Regions from separate parts of the Mycobacterium sp. IDUB_37 genome, predicted to be linked through region 1. Evidence: riboswitches for the same ligand, from Rfam matches in the RefSeq annotation. Region 1 holds a riboswitch; the other holds the start of a gene.
The links. Region 1 has a riboswitch for cobalamin ahead of ACZY1I_RS21950 (PPE domain-containing protein). Riboswitches for the same ligand answer to the same signal wherever they lie in the genome.

Region 2: another riboswitch for cobalamin. It lies ahead of ACZY1I_RS03850 (PPE domain-containing protein); the one in region 1 lies ahead of ACZY1I_RS21950 (PPE domain-containing protein).

The regions. Positions count from the first base shown of each region.
Region 1 covers NZ_JBVAXG010000006.1:359,244-366,983, forward strand. Annotated here, with positions in the region: gene ACZY1I_RS21940 (acyl-CoA synthetase) at 1-477, opposite strand, end outside; gene ACZY1I_RS21945 (hypothetical protein) at 580-1,485, opposite strand; gene ACZY1I_RS21950 (PPE domain-containing protein) at 1,496-3,166, opposite strand; cobalamin riboswitch at 3,289-3,469, opposite strand; gene ACZY1I_RS21955 (ABC-F family ATP-binding cassette domain-containing protein) at 3,533-5,302, shown strand; gene ACZY1I_RS21960 (cytochrome P450) at 5,299-6,591, shown strand; gene ACZY1I_RS21965 (type III polyketide synthase) at 6,620-7,681, opposite strand.
Region 2 covers NZ_JBVAXG010000001.1:816,186-823,925, forward strand. Annotated here, with positions in the region: gene ACZY1I_RS03845 (PE-PPE domain-containing protein) at 1-678, opposite strand, end outside; gene ACZY1I_RS03850 (PPE domain-containing protein) at 721-2,325, opposite strand; cobalamin riboswitch at 2,392-2,571, opposite strand; gene ACZY1I_RS03855 (ABC transporter ATP-binding protein) at 2,789-4,561, shown strand; gene ACZY1I_RS03860 (ABC transporter ATP-binding protein) at 4,558-6,318, shown strand; gene ACZY1I_RS03865 (class I SAM-dependent methyltransferase) at 6,293-7,123, opposite strand; gene gjpA (outer membrane porin GjpA) at 7,155-7,740, opposite strand, start outside.

The DNA of each region.
Region 1 (7,740 bases):
GACCTGATAGCTCCACATGCCGCCCTGTGAGTAGCCAACCAGGTGCACGTCCTGGCCGGTGGCCTCGTACACGGTGTCGATGGCCTGGCTCAGCGCCACGATGTGATCGGCCAGGTTGCGGCGCATGCCGCCCTCGACCTTGTCCGGCGAGCCGAAGTCGATGACCCAGCAATCCAGTCCCCTGGCATGCAGGATGCCGACCGCGCCGTCTTCGCGGGTCACGTCCCACATGTCCGCCGACATCATCATCGGGTGCACCATCAATATCGGCGTGCCCACCGGTGGCTGTCCGGGCCGGTTGTCCGGCGGGAAGTAGCGCCGCAGCTTGTACATCGGCACGCTCTCGACGATCTGAGAGGGCGACGGGATGCTGCCCGTTTCCAGGCCTCCCAACCGCAGGACTTCCAGACCGTTTTGAGCTGTGGCTACCAGACGCTCGACCGGTCGCGTGACCATCGACAAATTGAGATCCACCATGCTCCTCAGAACTCCCAGAGTTAGGCCTTGACCAGCGTGGACATCATGGCACATCGGCCTTGGCGCAGATCGACGGGAATGCATCGTCGCACCTGACAGGCCTCAGCGCGACGGGCAACTTTCAAGATGCGCCCGGACTGCGGCCTGAAGGGCGACTGCGTCCGGCCCGACCGCCGGCGGACTCGCCGCTTCGCTGCACCCGTCGACAACTACGGAGCCTTGCCAACCGGCGCGCTCGACGGTCCACGTCAGCACCAGCGGATCAGCTGGTCCCAGCGAGCGAACGGTGTTCTCCACGTCAGCCTCAGCATGCTCGGGCCCGCTGATCACGACATCAATGGCGACGATTGCCTTTGCTCCTGCCGTGCCGACGGCGCGTACGGAAACCGGCAGCCCGCCGACCCGCTGTTGCAGCTGGTCGCTTTCGTCATGCGTGAACGGGAAGCGGGCGCCCCACGGTCGTGGCGAAACCGTGGGTGCCACACCCACTTCGACGTTCGTCGAACCGACCGTGTCCACCAACGCGGGCAGGATGGCCGCCGTCGGCGTGGCGACGTCGCGCAGGTCGAGCACACTGTTGGATCCATTCCGGAACCAGGCGAATTGGTTCGCTGAAATCAGTGAGGTGACCTGACGCAGTCGCGTCACGTCACCAGCAATCTGGTCAGGGTCCAGCTCGGCCAGCCGGCTCAACAAGGCACGGTGGTCGGCGGTGATGTCGAACATCGCGTTCTGCGCGTATCCAGCAAACCTGTCGCGGCGAGCTGTGTTGATCCTGACCACGAGGTCACGGATCTGCTCGCTGGTCGCCGCCGGAACAGCCGCGAAGATATTGATGCCGACGCCATGGTCAACATCGTTGTGGTAGCTCACCCGGGCTGAGGACACGCCGGGCATGCCTGCCATAACGTCCTGCAAGTGTTGCGCGTCAGCGCGGCGATCGCCGGGACCGCAGCCAGACAGGCAACCGACGACGCAGATCGCCGCGATGATCGTCGTCAGTCGCACCCCACCACTGTTACAGGCTTTCCTCGTCCGGCGAGGTCTGGCCAGCCCAGGTTCGCGGCATCATCGGCAGGCGTGCGCCGCCGCCGAACTCATCCTCGGCCAGTGCAGTCAGCCCCGTCGCCGCCGAGGTCGCCCGGTTGGGCAGGGTGCCCGCGAAACCAATGGATTTCCCGCCGGTAGCCGACGCCGTCGCCGCTTCGGGCTCCAGGTCCATGTATTCGTAACCGCGGCCGAACAGGCCGGCCTTCGCCCGACGGCGTCGCGGCGACTTGGCCTGCTCCTGCGGCGCCGCCGCGGCCTCGGGTTCCTCAGCGCTGTCGGGCTCCGTCGCCTTCTTTCGCGCGCGGGCGGCCGCCGCCCGCTTGGCTGCCGAGCTCAGGTCGGCCAACAGATAACCCATGGCATCCATATGCGCGGGTACGCCCGTACCCGTCGTCGTCGGTGGTGCTGCGGTAGACGGCGGTGCACCGGGCGATGGCGCCGGGGCCGTCGCCTCGACGCCGGTTGGAGTCGGGGCCGGACTGGATGTCGGAGTGCTGGGGCCCAACGCTGCCAGGGGTGGCGTAGCGGGCGTCGGGGGTGGCGGTGGCGGCGCCGGCGCGAGCGCCACCAAGGCTTTGACGCCGATCGGTGCCAGTACCGCGCCGGCGGCCAACGGCACCAATGGCACCGTCAGCAGCGGCACCAGCGCCAGGGTCAGCGCGAGAGTGCTCTCCAGCGTCGTCTTCAGCAGTGCGATGGTGTCGGTGATCACCGTGCCGAAGATTTCGACGGTGACGAAGATGATGGTGAAACCGATGGTCAATGGATTACCCGAGGCGAACGCCGCAGTGAGATCGAGCGCGACGAATGAGAACATCTGCGACAGCAGGACCACGTAAGTAGCGAAATCCAGCGGGTAGCCGAGGGCGAACCCGATATTCAGCGGGCTGAGATAGGTCAGCGGGTTGCCCAGGCTGACCAGGTAGGGATCGAAGCCGGAGAACAGCGCCTGGAAGAACGGCAGGTTCTGCAGCCAGTTGTTGAACGGCTGGATGACCTCGTTGTAGAACTTGGTGTACAGGTCCCACAACCACTGCAGGAACTGGTTGAACTGGTCCCGCAGTGACGATGTCTCGGCGGCACCGACCTGCTGACTGTCGCCCTTCATGATTTCCGGCGCTGCCGTCGGCAGCGGTGCCGCAGTCACGGCAGCCGTGGTGACCGCTTGGTAGCTGCTCATCACGGTGGCGGCTTGAATCCACATCCGTAGGTAGTCGGCTTCGTTGAGCGCGATCGGGATCGTATTGATACCAAAGAAATTGGTCGTCATCAGCACCGCGTGGGTGGCGTGATTGGCCGCCAGTTCGGGCAACGTCGGCATGGCCGCCAGCGCCGTGACCCAGGCCGCCGCGGCGACCTCCTGTTGGGCGGCCATTAGCGCGCTGTCGGTGCCGGCTTGCAACAGCCACGCCAGATACGGCAGGTGAGCGGCAACGTACGTCGCAGCGGTCGGGCCGTCCCAAGCTCCGGCCTGCACCGCCGACAAGAGCGCCACGAGTTCCTGCGCGGTTTCGCTGTATTCGACGCTCAATGAAGCCCACGCCGCCGCGGACGACAACATCGGACCCACCCCCGGACCACCGCTCAGCAACGCTGAGTGCACCTCCGGCGGTGCGGCCATCCAGATCGGGGCGGTCACCGTATTTCGCCCGCGGTGATGGCGAAAACCCCTGCCGGCGAGACTAACTGCGCCATTGGAGGCGCCAGAAAAGACGAAGAGACATCGACGTCGATCAGCTTTCTCGGGGTACACCGCCCCGGGTAGCAGGACGCAACGACGCGAGTATCCTGGCTCTCGGATCGCCGCTAACCTCGCCTTCCAGTCATATGACCGTGGCTAGTGAGGGTCGCTCCCCGATGACAGTGGCGGGACCGCGCCGGATTTTCACCGGCTTCCTGCATCGTCGTTGCCTTACGGGTGAGATTGTCGCATTCCGTCGGGCCACACGGTAGCCAATCAACCGAGCGTCCGGACTTCACTTTGCGGGCCGGTAGCCTCAGTCCAGTGGCACACCTGCTCGGAGCCGAGTCCATACACCTGGCATATCCGAACCAGGTGATACTCGAATCGGTCACGCTCGGCGTGAACGACGGTGCCCGCATCGGCATCGTGGGCCGTAACGGCGACGGCAAGTCCAGCCTGCTGAGCCTGCTCACCGGACAGATCAAGCCGCACTCGGGGCGGGTCACTCAGCGCAGCGGTCTGCGGGTGAGCGCGCTGAGCCAGGCCGACACCCTTGATCCCAGCCACACCGTGGGCTGGTCGCTGGTCGGTGACCGCCCCGAACACCAGTGGGCCGGCGACGCCCGTATCCGCGACGTCGTCGACGGCCTGGTGGCCGATATCAATTGGGATGCAATGGTTTCCACGTTGAGCGGAGGCCAGCGACGACGGGTTCAGCTGGCGCAGTTGCTCGTTGGCGAGTGGGACGTGATCGCGCTTGATGAGCCGACCAACCACCTCGACATCGAAGGCATTACCTGGCTGGCCGAACACCTCAAACAACGCTGGGCACGCAATACCGGCGGGTTGCTGCTGGTCACCCACGACCGCTGGTTCCTCGACGAAGTCGCCAACAACACCTGGGAGGTGCACGACGGCATCGTCGAGCCGTTCGAAGGCGGCTACGCGGCGTATGTGCTGCAGCGGGTCGAGCGGGACCGGATGGCCGCCTCGAGTGAGGCCAAACGGCAGAACCTGATGCGCAAGGAGTTGGCCTGGTTGCGTCGGGGCGCGCCGGCGCGCACCTCCAAACCCAAGTTCCGCATCGAGGCCGCAAATCAGCTGATCGCTGACGTTCCGCCAATCCGCGACACGGTCGAGCTGGCCAAGCTGGCCACCGCCCGGCTGGGCAAAGACGTCATCGACCTGCTCGATGTGTCCGTTTCGTTCGACGGCCGCCCAGTGTTCAACGAGGTCGAGTGGCGGATCGCCCCTGGTGAGCGCACCGGGATCGTCGGGGCCAACGGCGCAGGCAAGTCCACCCTGCTCGGTCTGATCGCCGGCACCATCCAACCGACCACCGGGCGGGTGAAGCGCGGTAAGACGGTCCGGTTGGCCGTGCTGGATCAACAGGGCAGCGAGCTGATCGCCCTGGCCGGTGACCGAATCGCCGATATTCTGGGCCGCCTGCAGGCCGGCTACGAGGTCGGCGGCAAGGAGATGACGCCCACACAGCTGCTCGAGCGCTTGGGCTTCGCCGGCAAGCTTTCGTCGCGCGTCGGTGAGCTCTCCGGCGGCCAGCGCAGGCGCCTGCAACTCATGCTCATCCTGTTGTCCGAGCCGAACGTGCTGCTTCTCGACGAACCCACCAATGACGTGGACACCGACATGCTGACCGCCACCGAGGACCTGCTCGACTCGTGGCCGGGCACCTTGATCGTCGTCTCCCACGACCGCTACCTGCTCGAACGCGTCACCGATCAGCAGTACGCGATCCTGGACGGCCGGTTGCGTCACCTGCCGGGCGGGGTGGACGACTACCTGCGACTGGCCGCGCGGGCGCCGGCGAAGCCGGTGGACCGGACACCTGTACGGCCCACGGACTCGATGTCGGGGGCACAACGCCGCGCCGCCGAGAAGGAGTTGGCCTCCGTCGACCGCCAGTTGGCCCGCGCGGCCGATCGGATCGCGGCCAAGCACACCGAACTCGCCGAGCACGATCAATCCGACCACGTCGCCATCACGCGACTGACCCAGGAATTGCGCACCCTCGAGAGCGAGGTCGTGACCCTGGAAGGCCAGTGGCTGGAGTTGTCGGAGGTGCTCGAATGAGCTCATACCGGACAGTCCCCTACCGGCCCGGTGAAGCGCTGCTTGCGCTGTACAAGCGTCGTGGCGCGGTGATCAATGCCGGAATCGGCCGGCACGGCATCGTTTATCTGCTTGGGCCGGAAGCGAATAAGTTTGTGTTCGGCAACGCCGATGCCTTCAGTTGGCGGGAAACGTTCGAGAATCTGGCGCCCGTCGACGGACCCACCGCACTGATCGTCAGCGACGGAGAGGACCACCGGCGTCGGCGCAGCGTCGTGGCGCCCGGACTGCGGCACCGGCAGATCCAGGATTATGTCGCCACCATGGTGTCCACCGTCGACGAGATGATCGACGGCTGGCAGCCCGGGCAGCGCCTCGACATCTACCAGGGCCTGCGCTCAGCCGTGCGGCGCAGCACCGCCGAGAGCCTCTTCGGTTCACGAATGGCGGCACATTCGGATTTTTTGGGCGCGCAACTGCAGCACCTGCTGGACCTGACGCACATACCGCCTCAGGTGATGCGGCTACACCAGCGGCTCAACTCCCCCGCCTGGCGACGCGCGATGACTGCCCGCGAACGCATCGACGATCTCATCGACTCCGAGATCGCCGATGCCCGCGGTGCGCCGCGACCCGACGACCACATGTTGACCGCGTTGCTCAGCGGGCGCTCGGACGAGGGTCACGCCCTGAGCACCAACGAGATTCGCGATCAGATCGTGTCGATCATCACCGCGGGATACGAGACCACCAGCGGCGCGCTGGCGTGGGCGGTCTACACGCTGCTGACCCTGCCAGGAGCGTGGGACGCCGCTTTCGAAGAGGTCAGCCGGGTACTGGGCGACGGAACGCCGACCGCGCAGCAGCTTTCCGCCCTGCCCTACCTGAATGGGCTTGTGCAGGAGACACTTCGGCTCTATTCACCGGGCGTCATCTCGGCTCGCAAAGTGATGCGCGATCTGCGGTTCGACGGGCACCGGATCCGGGCTGGCCGGATGATCGTCTTCAGCGCTTACGTCACCCATCGGATCCCCGAGATCTGGCCGGAGCCAACCGACTTCCGCCCGCAACGGTGGGATCCTGACTCGCCGGGTTATCGCAAACCCGCCCCGCATGAGTTCATTCCGTTCAGCGGCGGGCTACACCGGTGCATCGGCGCGGTGATGGCCACTACCGAGATGACGGTGATGCTGGCCCGACTGATCGCCAGGACCACGCTTCGGTTCCCGACGCAACGCATCCGACCCGCTAATTTCGCCGCGTTGTCGCCGCGGCCGGGCTTGAGTGTCGAGGTCGTCGAGAGGCGCTAGTCGTGACGCGCCTGGGCCAGCGCAGCAGCTAGTGCCAGCGCAGCAACACGAGTTCGGCGCAGAACCCGGGGCCCATGGCCAGCATCAGGCCGGGGCTGCCACTGGGCGGTCGCTTCTCGATGGTGTCACGAAGAATGTGCAGCACCGAGGCCGACGAGAGGTTGCCGATCTCACCCAACGAACGCCAGGTCAGCTCGAGGGCTTCCGGAGGCAGTTCGAGGCTGTTGGTGATCGCGTGGATGACCTTCGGTCCGCCCGGATGGCTGACCCAGGCGCCGATGTCGTCCTTGGTCAGCTGATGGCCGGCGAGGAACCCACTGACGTCGTCGGGCAGGTACTGCTCGATCAGATCGGTCAGGTCCGGAGAAAGCCGCAGTTGCAAGCCCTGGGAGCCGACGTCCCAGCCCATGATGTGCAGCGAGTCGGGATACAAACGGCTCCGGGAATCGATGATGTCGGGGCCGCTGGCGTGGATTTGCTCGGCGCGCCGGTCACCGACCGCGACGACCGCCGCCGCTCCGTCGCCGAACAGGGCGGTGCCGACCAGGCCTGACACCGTCGGCTTCACCGCCGGATACGTCAGCGAGCACAGCTCCACCGCGATCAGGACGGCGACGCCGTCGGGCGCGCCGCGCAGATAGTCGTTGAGCCGGCCGACTCCTGCCGCACCGGCCACACATCCCAGGCCGAAAAGGGGCATCCGGCGCACATCGGGGCGCAAACCGACCCGGCCCGCGATCCGGGCGTCCAGTGACGGCACCGCGACTCCGGTGACCGTGGTGGTGATGATCATGTCGATGTCGCCGGGTGTGAGGCCGGCTTCGTCGAGCGCGCCCATGAGTGCCTCAACACCCAGGTCAACGGCTTTCTCGATGAAAATCTCGTTCGCGTCACCGAAATCGGTGAGCGACGGGTACTGCTCGAGCGGCAGCACCAACTGGCGGCTGTTCACCTTGGCGGATTTGTGCAGCTTCCGCACGATCTCTTCGTGATCTTTGAGACCCGGAAACTCGACGAAGGAGTCGGTGATCTCGCTTTGGCTGTAACGGTGTGGCGGCAATGCTCCGAACACGCCCGCAATGACGCTCATCTGATAACCCCTGACAGTTGTTTACCCGGCTAGCCCCACCCGCAAATGCCCCCTGGTGT
Region 2 (7,740 bases), on a different contig from region 1:
CAGCACGAACCGCAGGTCGGCCGGGTTCGGTGGAGCTATCGAACCGTTGGCAATGCCATTGAGATAGTTGGTGACGACGGTGGCGCTCTGGGAGAAACCGAAGACGACGGTTTGGGTGCCCGGCGGTTGAGCTGCGATCGCCTGCTTCAGGATGTCGACTCCGCGGGCGATCGATGTGTCGAAAGTCAGACTGTTGAGACCGGTCAGCGGGAAGCCCTGCTCGGGTGTGGTCAAACCGGTCGGGACTGCGGTCAACGGGGAGATGAGCGGCGCGATGTAGGCGTTGTAGATGTTGTTCAGGTAGGCGGCACTCGGGGTGGGATTGCCGGTGCCGCCCATGATCAGCGTCTCGACCGCCGCAGGGCCTGCGGTCGTCCCGGTTGCGAGCAGATCGCGCTGGGCAAGTTCGGTGGCCAGATACGATCCGGCCGCTGCACTCAGGGTCTGAACAAACTGCTGTTGAGACGCGCCGACCTGCGCGCTGACCGCTTGGAACTGCCGACCGTAATCGGCGAACAGCGCGGCGACCTTCGTCGATACCTCGTCGGTGCCGGCGGCCAGCAGTCCGGTGGTGCGGGCCGCGGCGGCCGTCTGCACGGCGTCGATCGCCGAACCGATGCTCGTCAGATCCGTTGCCGCCGCCGCCAGCGACTCGGGCGGCACGCTCAGAAATGACACGCTGCCCACTGTTCCTCAATCCGCATTGCGGCGTCTCGGCTTTCAAGCACTGCTGTCGTCTTCTCCGCCCGCCCCACCGGACTCGTCCGGCGCCCAGGTGCTGGGCACCAGCGGCTCTCTCGGGCCGCTGCCGAAAGTGTCGTCGGTCAGCATCGTCAATCCCGCGGCCGCGGCCACCCGCCGGGCGGTCCCGGTGAAGCCCAGGGGTCCCGCACCCCGGTCCGACGCGGCGGTCCCGGGATCTTCGCCGACCGGGTCGTCGAGATCCACGTATTCGTAACCGCGGCCTTTGACTTCGACGTTGTCTCGCCGTGGTCGACGAGACCGTGCCTTCTTCTTCGCTGACGCCGCCGCGGCGGCCGGGGCGGCGGCGACGTCGGGACGACTGGCCTTACTTTTGGTGCTGACCCGGGCACTCGCCCGGGACGGCAGGCCGGCGGGGATGCCCATCAGGTAGGGAATCGGCCCCGCGGGCTGGGCCGGCGGCGGTGTTGGTGCGGCAGGCGCGGCAGGCGCCCCGAGCGCGGGAGCCGGCACCGACGGCGCCGGGCCAAGCGCCGGGGCGGAAGCCGCCGGGGCCGGTGCCGGCGCAGCCGGTCCCGAAACCGTCGTCGAACCCGGGCTCAACGCGGCGATCGGCTCGTCCGGGACGGGTCCCAGACCTGCATCCAGGTGGGCGTGTATCTCGGCGATGCCGATGACGCCACCTGCCCCGAAACCCCCCACCGCCGCCGGGAGGGCGAGCAGGGGAGCGGCGAGCCCCACCGCCAGCAACGGAAAGGTGACCAGGAACTGGATGGCCTGGATCGTCAGGTCGTAGCCGATCGCGGCCGCGCCGAACAGGTAGGCCAGTGCCAGCAAAGCGGGGTTGTTGCCGGCCGCGCTGGTGAGTCCCTGCAGGAGTGCGGGGTAGCCGCTGGTAGGCGACGACAAGGTGCTGATTTTGCCGACGAGCCACGACAGCGGATCGGTTCCGGGAGGGACGCTGAAGATGTAGGAGAACAGGTCGCCGCCGCCTTCACCGCCCACGCTGTTGAAGACCTTGTCGACGGCCGCGAAAAAGTCGGTGATCGCCGAGAACGGGTCGGCGGAGGCCGCCGTCGGGTTCCCGTTCACGATCGCCGGCGCCGCGCTCGAGTGCGGCGACCCCGTCACCGCCGCCGAAGAGACCCCTTGATAGGCACTCATGACGGCGGCGGCCTGGGTCCACATCCGTGCGTAGTCGGCCTCGTTGAGCGCGATCGGGATGGTGTTGATCCCGAAGAAGTTCGTCGCGGTCAACACCGCATTGGTGGCATGGTTGGCGGCCAGCTCACCCAGAGTTGGCATGGCAGCCAGGGCCGCGGTGTAGGCGGCGGCCGCGATCTGCTGCTGGGCGGCGGTCGCGGCGCTGTCCGCGCTGGCCTGCATCAGCCACGCCAGATACGGCGCATGGGCGACCGCATAGGCCTCGGCGGTCGGACCGGCCCAGGCCCCGGCCTGCACGGCGCTCACCACGGCGGTCAGCTCGTCGGCGACTTCGGCGTACTCGGTGCTCAGTGAATCCCAGGCAGCCGCGGAGACGAGAAGCGGCCCGGGCCCCGGACCGCTGGACAGCAGCGCCGAGTGCACCTCGGGCGGCGCGGCCATCCAGAACGGGGCGGTCATTAGGGGCAGGCCCCGGACGCGAAGATGCTCAAAGCGTCAGCTCTCTCCGGGGTGCTCCGCCCCGGGTTAGCAGGTCGCGATGATGTGAGTCTCCTGGCTCTCGGATCGCTGCTCGCCTCGCCTTCCAGCCAATGGCCGTGGCGTGTGAGGGTCGCTCCCCGATGACAGTGGCGGGACCGCGCCGGATTCACACCGGCTTCCTGCATCATCATCGCCGTACAGGCGCCATTGTTGCACCCAATTGCACCCGCGGGCTGCACCTACCGGGCATCCGCCGACAATATTCCTGCGCCCGACTACGTGCAGGCAATTTGCAAGTGTCCTGCGAACCTTTTGCATGAGTAACCGGCGATCGTATTTGGCCGCAGCTGCGCGACCGCCGCACCGCGGTGCCTCAACGTTGCTGACGTAGCGCATCATTGCCACGTTGGTCCGCGGCAAGAGAGTTGCGACGGAGGTATGCGTGCGACCCCACCCTGAACCGGAAGCCGTGCGATCGCCGGAAATTCTCAAGTCAGCGCGGACCACGCTCATCGCCTGCGCTCTGCTGTCGGCACTGAGCTCGCTGGCGGGCATGGCTCCACTCGTTGTGGTCGTGGAGGTGAGCAAACGACTCCTCGGCGGCGACCACAACCTCTGGCCGGTCGTGATCGTGGCGATCGTCGCGCTGGCAGTCAAACAACTCGGTGTCCTGGCTGCCGGCGTGATGACTCATCTGGCTGACATCCGGGTGTCGTTTCGAATCCGCCGTGAACTTCTGGCCAAATTGACCAGGGTGCCGCTCAACTGGTTCAGCGACCGCAATTCCGGCATCGTCAAGAAGGCGGTCGAAGACGACGTCGCGGCGCTGCATCGGCTGATCGCGCACTCGATCGTCGAGCTCAGCGCCGCCGCGGTGCCGCCGCTGGTGGCATTGGTCTACCTTTTCGCCCTCGACTGGCGGATGGCACTGGCGACCCTGCTGCCGGTGTTCGCCGGCCTGGGCGCCTACCAACGCGCGATGGCCAGCGCGGGCACCAAGTATCCGGAGTTCATGGAATGGCTGGCGCGCCTCAACGGCGCGGCGGTGGAGTTCGTGAACGGCATCGGCGTGGTGAAGGCGTTCGGCACTCCCGGCGAATCGAGTCGGCGTTTCCAAGACGTGGCGCGTGGTTTCGCGCACTTCTTCCTCGACTGGGCCAAATCTACGAGCGTCGCCAGCGTGACCGCGGAGATACTGCTGTCGCCGCCGAGCATCCTGCTTGTTGTCGCAACGGCCGGAGGCATACTCACCGCCGACGGAGACATTTCCCTGGCGAGCTTCATTGCCTTCCTGGTGTTCGGCACCGTCATAACTTCGGGATGGATGACCCTGCTGATGTCGGTGCATCCCTTGGTCACCGGGCTGAAGGTATACCGGGAAATTCGTGAATTACTCGCCACCCCAGAGCTTTCGACGCCGGATGAACCCGTCGAACCCGATCCCACGACCGCCGGGCCGGTGGTACGGCTGCGCGGCGTGCGGGTCACATACGCAGACACGGTTGCCCTCACCGAAATCGATCTGCGCCTCGAGCGGGGCACCATCACAGCGCTGGTCGGACCGTCCGGGTCCGGGAAATCGACTCTGGCCAAACTGCTGCCCCGGTTCAACGATCCGGCCGAAGGCGCGGTCGAACTGTATGGAGTCGACCTGCGCCGGATCGACCCCGCCGAGTTGTATCAACACGTCGCGTTCGTATTCCAGGACTCGCATCTGGTGTCGTCGATGAGCATCCGCGAGAACATCGCGCTGGGGCGTCCCGACGCCGACGACGCCGCGGTGCGCGATGCCGCCGGCAAAGCCCAGATACTGTCGAGAATCAAGGAATTGCCGCGCGGGTTCGACTCGGTCGTCGGCGAGGACGCGGCGCTGTCGGGGGGCGAACGACAGCGTGTCTGCATCGCTCGCGCGATTCTCGCCGACCGTCCGATTCTGGTTCTCGACGAGGCCACCGCGAGTGCCGACCCGGAGAACGAGGCCCGCATCCAGGATGCGCTCAGCGAGGTCGCTCGGGGCCGGACTGTGTTGGTGATCGCGCACCGGCTCAGCACGATTCGAGGCGCCGACAACATCGTGGTACTCGACAGCGGCCGCATCGCCGAACTTGGCACGCACTCAGAACTGCTGGGGAACAACGCAATCTACGCACGACTCTGGGAACAGGAGCGCAGAAGTGAACGCGGCGTCACCGAGCAGCTGGAGGCGAAGCGATGAGCATCATCATTCGCTATCTACTCGAGTTGCTCGATGATCGTGGGCGCCGCCAGTTGCATACGATGCTCATTCTGCAAGGCGCGCAAGGAATTCTGCAGGGTCTGGGGTTCCTTTTCGTCGTTCCGTTGATCGGGGCGCTTCTCGAACGGCCCGCGGACACCGATCAATTCTGGTTCTGGATCGCGGCGATCGCCGCGACGGTAGTCGTCCATCACGGATTGCTGGCGTGGAGTACGTCATTGGGCTATCGGGTGGGCACCGGCGTGCTGACCGGTTTTCACACCCGTATCGGAAATCACCTGGCCACCTTGCCGATCGGTTGGTTCGGTGCCGACCGCACCGGGCCCATCGCCCGCCTGGTCGCCAAGGACGCTGTCGACGTGGCGGATTTTCCGGCCCACCTGTTGCGCTACCTGGTCGTGGGCGTGAGCACGCCGGCCACCCTGATCATCGGAAGTTACCTGAGCGACTGGCGCATTGGGCTGGCATTGACTCTGGGCGCCGTGCTCTGCGCGCTGGCGCTGCGGATGTTCATGGCCATCGTGCATCACAACGATGCGGACTACGAAGCGGACATCGGCGCTACCGCATCCCGGATCGTCGAATACGCCCGCCTGCAACCGACGCTGCGGGCCTACGGCGTCCTCAACCGCCGGGAGCTCGGCACGCTCGAAGAATCCCTTACCCGCCAACAACGCTCGCAGTCCCGGCTCACCATCCGCGGAGCGTGGGGCCTGATCGGTTGCTTCGGCACGATGCAACTGGTCGTGACGACAATCATCGCGTTGACCGTCGCCCTGACGCTGCGCGGCGAACTCGCACTACCGACGATGATCGGACTGCTCATCATCACGTTGCGGATGATCGACCCGCTCTCTCAACTCGGTGATCTCGCCGGCCATGTCCAGGTCACTGCGGACGCGATCGTCCGGGTGCGGGAATTGCTGGCAGTGCCGTCGCTCCCCGAGCCCGCCAGCAGTACTGCGCCCGACACTGCGGATATCGAATTACGCGGTGTGTGTTTCGGTTACGGTGAGCGGACCGAAGTCATCAAAGGTGTCGACGCCGTCATAACGAACAGGAGCCTTACCGCGATCGTCGGCCCGTCCGGAGCCGGAAAGACCACCCTGCTGCGGTTGATCGGCCGATTCTTCGACGTCCACGACGGCAGCATCCTGCTCGGCGGCCACGATCTGCGGGAACTCGGCACCAACCGAGTCTCGCGGCTGACCGCGCACGTTTTCGAAGACGCCTATCTCTTCGATGGCAGCATCGCCGACAACCTGCGGATGGCCAATCCCGATGCCACGCAGCGCGAATTGAATCACGTTGCGGCCATCGCCCGCCTCGACGAGGTGATCGACCGCCTTCCTAACGGCTGGGACACTCGTGTCGGCGAAGCCGGATGGTCACTGTCGGGTGGTGAAAGGCAGCGGGTCGCCATCGCCCGCGCTCTACTCAAGGATGCACCCGTCGTGCTGCTGGACGAAGCCACTGCCGCGCTCGACGCCGTCAACGAGGCCGCGGTGGCCGGCGCCATTCGCGAGCTAGCCAGCAATCGCACGGTTATCGTTGTCGCACATCGGCTTTCGACGGTGATGGACGCCGACCAGATCCTCGTCGTAGACGACGGCCGGATCACCGCGCGCGGACGTCACGACCAGTTGGTCACCGCGGGTGGCACCTACGCCCGGTTCTGGGAGGAGCGCCTTCGCGCCCGCGGCTGGCAGCTCAGGCGGCCAACCGAAACAGATTGAACTTATAGACGTTGACCATCGACGGTAGCAACCGCGAGACCAGCGCCATACCGTAACGACGTTGCGGTGGCCAGGTTTTGGCGATTTCGGGCTGCGGCGTCGCCAGTGTTCGAGTGTCCAGTAGTTCCAGGCCCAAGCCCTCGAGGTCGCGCGGTTCGTCGCAGACCCATTGCATGCGACCTCTGACCTGCGCCAAGGATTTGTTGCGATCCTGGTTGTCGATCATCTTCTTGCCCGCGGTGTCGAAGGCGATCTGGGAACCGGGGAACCGCTCGCCGAGTTGGGCGAGCAACCGGCGTACTTGGTCGTCGCTGAGGTAGATCAGGACGGCTTCGCTGAGGAACAAGTACGGCCCGGGGGAGGACGCGATCGTGTCGAACCAGTCGGTGTCGAGGACCGAGCCGGCGATCATGCTGCGCCGCTCGCTGTCGCTGAAGAACTTGCGGCGCAGGGTAATAACGTCGGGGAGGTCGAGGTCGAACCAGTGCACCTGGCCGTTGTCGAGTCGGTCGAACCTGGTGTTCAGCCCGGTGCCGAGTTCGACGACGGTGCCGGCGGGATGCTCGCCCAGGAATCGGGCTGTCCAGCCGTCGAAGATCGACGTCCGAGACACCGATCCGGGCAGCGACCCACCACTGAAGCGGGTGAAGTCGTAGTCGATGGCGTCGACGAGTTCACGCGCCCGTTGGTCACCCAGCACCGGGCGCCGTGCCGCTGCGTCGCACGCGCGGGCGTAGAGCGGAATCAGCAAGGTTTCCTGGACTGGGCCCAATTCGGGGCCCACGCCGGGTGCGGTTCCGCTCATCTAGCCGCCTTCCGGGGGACGTCTACGGGGCTCAGGACAGCAGGCTACCGCCCAGCGCTCGTCCGAGAATGCTGAGTAGACCGGCGGTGGCACCGATCGGGCCCACCGGCACCGCGGGAATCGCGATGCTGCCGCCGGCGAATTCATCCGGCGGGTAGAAGCTGAGATCCAGACCCAGAGAGTTGAAGGCCGAGCCGCCGACGCCATAGAACATGTCGCCGCTCGCGCCGTCCACCACCTGTCCCGGGCTGAACAGCCCACCGAAGGCGAGGCTGAGGCCGGTGAGCTGCTCGGCTCCGCCGGAGCCGTCCACCACGAACGGGTTGAAGATCGGTGCCAGCGGGTCCAGGTTGAGTTCGGCACCGTTGAAGAAGGCGTTGACGACGTTGGCCGGCGCGTCGATCAGGTGACCGAGTGCGCCGGTCAGATTGCCGCCGGTCAGGTCGGCGAAGACGCCGCCCGCGGTGTTGAGCAGCGCCACTGCAGGGGCTACCACGGGACCCACCGCGCCCAGCAGCACTCCGCTGAACGGCGAGGTAGCGAAGTTGGTCACGGCGGAGAGCAACAGGCCGTCCGGCCCGGTGGGGATGTATCCATCGCCGAACAGCCCGGTGTAC